One region of the Sporosarcina pasteurii genome, then DNA from elsewhere that is predicted to be linked to it. Evidence: riboswitches for the same ligand, from Rfam matches in the RefSeq annotation. Region 1 holds a riboswitch; each other region holds the start of a gene.

Region 1 (2,252 bases):
CGCAATGGCCTGCTCGCGTCCGATTTCATCCACAACCGCATTTGCTTGCGCTTCTCGTGAAACATAATTGACAACTACTTTCGCGCCAACCCTTCCGAATGCTTTAGCAACGGCCGCTCCAAGTCCACGGCTACTTCCTGTTACGAGTACTACTTGATCTTTTAGCTCCACTTTCTACAGCTCCATTCTAGCTTCAGGAGGCAGATGCTCGAGTCATAAGCCAAATTAACTGCGTAGCAAAAAACGCTACTCCGTTAATTCGTCTTATGCTTGTCGCATCTACCCGCCTCCTTCAGCCTTCATTGTTTTGTATAGCCACAAAAAAAGACCACTGGAGGAGTGATCTGCATACAGAAAAAATTCACTTCCCTCCGCCGGTATCAACCGGATCAGGTTCTAAGGGTCAGAGTAACTCTTCTCAGCCAAAAGGCGCCCCCAGTGATCTACTATGATGTGATTACCATAATTTTACCACAAATCTTACTTTTGTGAAATAAAGTGAGAGTTTGTCAGTTTTGGTCGATAAATAAAGGAATCCATTTCTATCAGTCTCTGCTGACCATAAAAACATGAAACAATTCCGACCTTGACAGTTTACTAGAAGTTAGGTATGATGTAAATATTCTTAATAAACTTAATATTATTCCTTATCAAGAGTCAGGGGAGGAACTGGTCCTACGATCCTGCGGCAACCATCCTATTTGTGATAAACAAATGCGAAAAGGTGCTAATTCCAGCAAATGTTCAACATTTGAGAGATGAGGAAGAGCGTGTAATAGATAAACCTCTTCCTTTGTAGAAGAGGTTTTTTTGTATGGTTCAAGATGTTATCAGGTCGTTATCAACCATTAAACCTAGTTTGTTTATTGGTTAAATATAGTTTAATAAAATAAATGGACAGGAGTTTATTCACATGACAAAAAAGAGAATTTATTTAAACGCATTTGACATGAATTGTGCAGGACATTATTCGGCGGGATTATGGACACATCCGGACGATCAAGCTTCCACTTATAAGGATGCAGAATATTGGACGCATGTGGCGCAAGTATTGGAAAGAGGTCGTTTTGATGCGATTTTTATAGCGGATGTATTAGGGGTGTATGACGTATATGAAGGATCGCGTGATGCAGCGATTCGGCATGGCGTTCAAGCGCCACTAAACGATCCAGCGTTCGTCGTTCCGATTATGGCGCAAGCAACAAAGCATTTAGGTTTTGGATTAACAGCTTCCACAAGTCACGAGCATCCCTATATTTTTGCGAGGCGCATGTCAACGTTGGATCATTTAACGAAAGGCCGAATTGGCTGGAATGTCGTAACCTCTTATTTGAAGAGTGCCTCTAAAAATATTGGAAAAGAAAATCAAATCGGTCACTCGGAACGTTATGCAGTTGCGGATGAATATATGGAAGTCGTTTATAAACTGTGGGAAGGCAGCTGGGAAGAGGACGCCGTTGTGGTCGATAAAGAAAAAGGCATCTATGCGGATCCAGATAAAGTTCATGATATCGAGCATGAAGGGAAATATTTCAAAGTGCCAGGTGCACATTTAAGTGAACCTTCCCCACAACGAACGCCTGTCATTTTCCAAGCCGGTGCTTCCAATACAGGACAGAAATTTGCGGCGAAACATGCGGAACTTGTCTTTATAAGTACCCCAACGCCACAAACGACAAAGCAAACAATCCAATCCTTGCGACAAGAAGCCGAGGCAGCGGGACGAAATCCTGAGGATGTAAAAATTATTGCGTCCTTCACACCCATTATTGGTGAAACACAAGAAGCTGCGGATCGGAAGTTTGAAGAATATAAAAAACATATTAGTTATGAAGGTGCCTTGGCATTATTCGGCGGGTGGACGGGAATCGACTTTTCCGGGTACGACCCAGACGATAAACTTGAATACGTAAAAAGCGAAGCCATTCAATCCGTTGTGGAAAACTTCACCAATGCAGACCCAACGAAAGAATGGACAGTTCGGGAGGCGGCGGAATTTGTGGGCATTGGCGGACTAGGTCACGTTGAAGTAGGAACGCCAGAAAGCATTGCGGACGCGATGGAAGCATTGGTCGCTATCGGAATTGACGGCTTTAATATTTCTTACGTCATTTCTCCTGGAACATTTGAAGAGTTTGTTGACCATGTCGTACCCGTTTTACAAGAACGTGGTCTCGTACAGAAAGAATACGAAGAGGGGACGTTCCGAAAGAAACTATTCGGCAATGACCGCTTACCAGAACATCATACGG
Region 2 (2,252 bases), 580 kb from region 1:
GTTTTAAAGCCTGGCGATTTTTGGTTTGCTTATGTTTAGCACCTGTATTTCATCGATTATTTACCGAGACGCAATAAATCCTTTCCTTTATATGTATCCGCATGAATAGGATTGTGCAAATGTGTACAAAACTAATCCTCAGTGCTAGTTTTAAAACAGTTCAAAGTGGAATAGGAACCTTGTGTCGATAATTTTGAAAGGGTGAATAAAATGCAGGTGACAGAGGCACTCATAGAAGCATTTTTAAATGGTAATGACGAAATAAAGTACATGTTTAATCAGAAAACAAAGGAAATTCTTATCTCAGAGGAGTCGGAAATCGGTAGGGATGATAACGATACAGGAGAATTCTTAGTGCCAATTCCACAAATGACTTCGTCTGAAGCATATGACTTAATGGTTGATTTCGCCAAAAAGCAAGAGCCAGAAGTTACCCAACGCTTAATAGATGCGCTTAATGGGAAAAAGCCTTTCCGTTCATTTAAGGATCAAATTAGAGGACAGGAAATTGAACAGGCATGGTACGACTATGAGAATGATTATGCCAAAAGAAAAATGTCGACGTGGTTAGAGCATTCTTTATGAGTGCCTGGCGCTGGTCATTCAGAGCAAGCTGAGACTGGATACGCTTTCTTTGACGAAAAGTTATGATATACTGGAATCAACTAAATAATAGACTCTTTTCTTATTAGGAGAGACGGAGGGAATTGGCCCGACGAAGTCTCAGCAACCTGCTAGCTGGTAAGGTGCTACATCCAACAGGCGAACCTGAATGATGAGAAGAAATTTTGCAAATGCACTCTTCTCTTAATCGGGAATAGTTTTTTATTTGGGAAAATTTCGGGAGGAATTACAATGACAAAGTTAAAACAGCTTTATGCAGAGCAATAACAATTGAAGGAGCAAGAGGTAACGGGGGCAGCATCTTCCATCCAAAGACACCATAAACTTGCGCAGTTGCAGAAGGAAATTGATTATTATGAACTGGGAGATACGATTTCACGGAAAGACATTCAGGTCAAACTGGCTGAAATCGAGGGAATTCAGGAAGAGATTAATCGTTTAACGGCAGTTGTAGAGGAGAAAAGACGTACGTTACTTACACATGTCTTCGGAGAACAAACAATCATTCAATGATAGAGCCATTGACGAGATGATTGTGGAGGATAATGCTAACTAAAAATAAAGAGCCTATCTCCTGTTTTTTACATGGAAATAGGCTTTTAATTTACCATATTATGATTTCCTCAAGATCTTCTCCATCGCTTTACCTTTTGCTAATTCATCAATGAGTTTGTCCAAAAAGCGAATTTCCTGCATCAATGGTTCTTCGATATTTTCCACTCGGATGCCGCAGACCACTCCTTTGATTAGCGTCCGTGAAGGATTCAATTGGGGCGCTTCTGCAAAAAAGGTCTCAAAGTCTATCTTTTTTTCGATTTGTGCTTCTAATTCTGCTTGGGAATATCCTGTCAACCAACGTATAATTTCATCAACTTCTGACTTTGTACGTTCTTTTCTCTCTGCCTTCGTAACATAATGGGGATAGACGCTAGAGAAGCTCATTGAATAAATTTTATGTTTGGTCATGAGATTGGCTCCTTTATATTTCTACTTATGGATAAATCATTTTATTGAGCATCAATAAAGATTGTAACAAGTATAACATTTTTTTATATAATGTTTTAAGGTATTATTGAAGCGTAAATATATTAACTATCAGTTAATCCTCCTCAAAATGAAAAAGGATTTTTTTATTTCTTTTTACGTGCGCAATATCCGCTGTTACAAAATGAATCGTCGATATGGATAATTCATGACCACCAAAAAACATCGGCTAAGCCCGATGTTTTTTGGAACTGCATAGGACATAGTTATACAGTTACTGCCGAATAATTTGAATGAGGTTGCCGCTCTTTATATTGGATTAAAATCTTATATTGTATCAATTCATTACTAATTTTTCAGTGAAAAACTGTCTAGTTTTCTGTAAAGGGTATTTCGACCAATTCCAAGAATACGCGCTGATTCAGCAACATTTCCGCCTGTTTTATTCATAGTTTCTAAAATCACTTTACGCTCCGTGTCTTGCAGTAAAGAGCCTGTCGTCTCTCGTTTTTGAAAATCCGATAAAATATAGTTTGGAAAAGATTGAATATCAATCGTATCGCCTGTAGATAAAAAGGCAGCTTCACGTATCGCACTACTCATTTGACGAACATTCCCAGGCCATGAATAATCTTCAATGAACT
Region 3 (2,252 bases), 430 kb from region 1:
GATGCTGCTTTATATCCCGCCACTTCTTGGCTTTGCCGCATTTACATCCCATGAAGTTGCAGGAATTAGTGCAATTCAAGTGTTCTTTGCAACGATTGCTGGTGTTTGGGCATACCGTAAAAGTGGTTATATTAATATGCGCCTTATTCTCTATATGGGCGGCAGTATTTTAGTTGGTAGTTTTATCGGAGGATACGGTTCAAACCTCCTTTCTGAAGGAGCCATTAATTCCGTATATGGTGTGTTGGCGACAATTGCTGCGATTATGATGTTTATTCCTAAGAAGGATGTTGATCAGCATCCGGACGGCGAAATAACATTCAACAAATGGTTAGCTTCTTCATTAGCCTTTATAGTTGGGATTGGCGCGGGAATTGTTGGGGCAGCAGGCGCATTTATTCTAGTGCCAATAATGTTGGTCGTTTTAAAGATTCCAACGCGTATGACGATTGCTACTTCACTTGGCATCACATTTATTTCGTCGATTGGCTCAACGATTGGAAAAGTTGCAACAGGCCAAGTCTTATATGTACCGGCAGCAATTATGATCGTTGCGAGTATCATTGCTTCTCCATTAGGAGCGAAAGTTGGCCAAAAAATGAATACGAAGATTTTACAATGGATTCTTGCGATATTAATATTATCTACCGCAATTAAAATTTGGTTAGATTTTTAATTTAAAAAAACGCTTGACTTTTCTATCTAATCAGTCTTATACTGTTTAACAAGATGGAAATCAGAATCATTTAACTCTTATCAAGAGCGGCGGAGGGAATAGGCCCTACGATGCCCGGCAACCAGCAAGTGACCTACTTGCAAAGGTGCTAATTCCTACAGATTCGTGCAAACGGTCTGAGAGATGAGAGGAGGAATTAAGCGAAAGCGGAACCCTCTTCTTTATGAAGGGGGTTCTTTTTTATACATAAAATTCCCCCCATCGTCCATGCACTTCCATCAATAAAATTCTGGAGGTAATGAATCATGACAAACTATCAACCTGAAACACTACTATTACACGGTGGTCAAGAACCTGACCCAATCACAGGATCACGCGCATTGCCAATACATCGCACGACTTCTTTTGTTTTCAAAAATACAGAACACGCACAAAACTTATTCGGCTTAAAAGAAGCTGGCAATATTTATACACGTATTACAAACCCTACAGTTGATGCATTCGAACAGCGAGTTGCACAACTAGAAAAGGGAACTGCTGCAGTTGCACTATCTTCCGGAATGGCAGCAATTGCTTTTGCAATTATGAACATTGCAGAGGCTGGCGATGAGATTCTTGCAGCTGAAAATTTATATGGCGGAACGTACAATTTATTCGCAGTGACATTGCCCCGCTACGGTATCGATGTAAAATTTGTTGATGCAACAGACCCGGAAAACTTCCGCAAGGCAATTACAGACAAAACGAAAGCTATTTTTGCAGAGTCGATTGCGAATCCAAGTCTGCACGTTTTAGATATTGAAGCAGTTGCTGAAGTTGCACATGACAACGATATTCCGCTTCTCATTGACAGTACATTTTCAACGCCATACGGCAGCAATCCAATTGAATTTGGCGCAGACGTTGTTATTCATTCGGCAACAAAGTGGATTGGCGGCCATGGTACGTCAATCGGCGGTGTTGTAGTTGATGGCGGTAAGTTTGACTGGACAAAAGGGAAGTTCCCTGGATTTACGGAGCCAGACGAGACATATCATGGACTCCGTTACGGTATTGATGTACCTAATGCAGCATTTGCAACAAAGTTACGTGTTCAACTATTACGTGATTTCGGACCTTGCTTAAGCCCGGACAATGCATTTAATTTCTTACAAGGTTTAGAAACATTGCATTTACGCTATCCAAAACATTGTGAGAATGCACTTGAAATTGCAAAGTACCTACAAAGCCATCCATCTGTTGAATGGGTTACTTACAATGGACTGGAAGATCATCCGTCCTATGAAGCGAGCAAGAAATACTTGAAAAATGGTGTTGGCTCAATTGTAAACTTCGGTATTAAAGGCGGACGTGAAGCGGGACGTAAAGTCATTGATAATGTGAAAATTTGGTCTCACGTTGCAAACGTTGGAGATGCGAAGTCACTTATTATCCACCCGGCTTCGACAACCCACCAGCAGTTAGGTCCTGAGGATTTGAAAAAATCAGGCGTTTCTGAAGAGTTAATCCGTCTAGCTGTAGGTTTAGAGTCGACAGAAGATATTATTGCTGACCTTGCACAAGCAATTGAAAAAGC

What was found. Region 1 has a riboswitch for S-adenosylmethionine ahead of AB1H92_RS02960 (LLM class flavin-dependent oxidoreductase). Riboswitches for the same ligand answer to the same signal wherever they lie in the genome.
Region 2: linked by a shared signal. The riboswitch ahead of AB1H92_RS05525 (hypothetical protein) and the one ahead of AB1H92_RS02960 (LLM class flavin-dependent oxidoreductase) in region 1 are both predicted to bind S-adenosylmethionine.
Region 3: linked by a shared signal. The riboswitch ahead of AB1H92_RS01045 (O-acetylhomoserine aminocarboxypropyltransferase/cysteine synthase family protein) and the one ahead of AB1H92_RS02960 (LLM class flavin-dependent oxidoreductase) in region 1 are both predicted to bind S-adenosylmethionine.

What each region holds. Positions count from the first base shown of each region.
Region 1 is NZ_CP160452.1:638,582-640,833, forward strand. It holds gene AB1H92_RS02955 (3-oxoacyl-ACP reductase) at 1-171, opposite strand, end outside; TPP riboswitch at 350-447, opposite strand; SAM riboswitch class I at 645-765, shown strand; gene AB1H92_RS02960 (LLM class flavin-dependent oxidoreductase) at 914-2,252, shown strand, end outside.
Region 2 is NZ_CP160452.1:1,222,133-1,224,384, forward strand. It holds gene AB1H92_RS05520 (UPF0158 family protein) at 211-585, shown strand; SAM riboswitch class I at 683-782, shown strand; gene AB1H92_RS05525 (hypothetical protein) at 895-1,137, shown strand; gene AB1H92_RS05530 (DUF2200 domain-containing protein) at 1,237-1,590, opposite strand; gene AB1H92_RS05535 (sigma-54-dependent Fis family transcriptional regulator) at 1,957-2,252, opposite strand, start outside.
Region 3 is NZ_CP160452.1:213,204-215,455, forward strand. It holds gene AB1H92_RS01040 (sulfite exporter TauE/SafE family protein) at 1-676, shown strand, start outside; SAM riboswitch class I at 751-866, shown strand; gene AB1H92_RS01045 (O-acetylhomoserine aminocarboxypropyltransferase/cysteine synthase family protein) at 982-2,252, shown strand, end outside.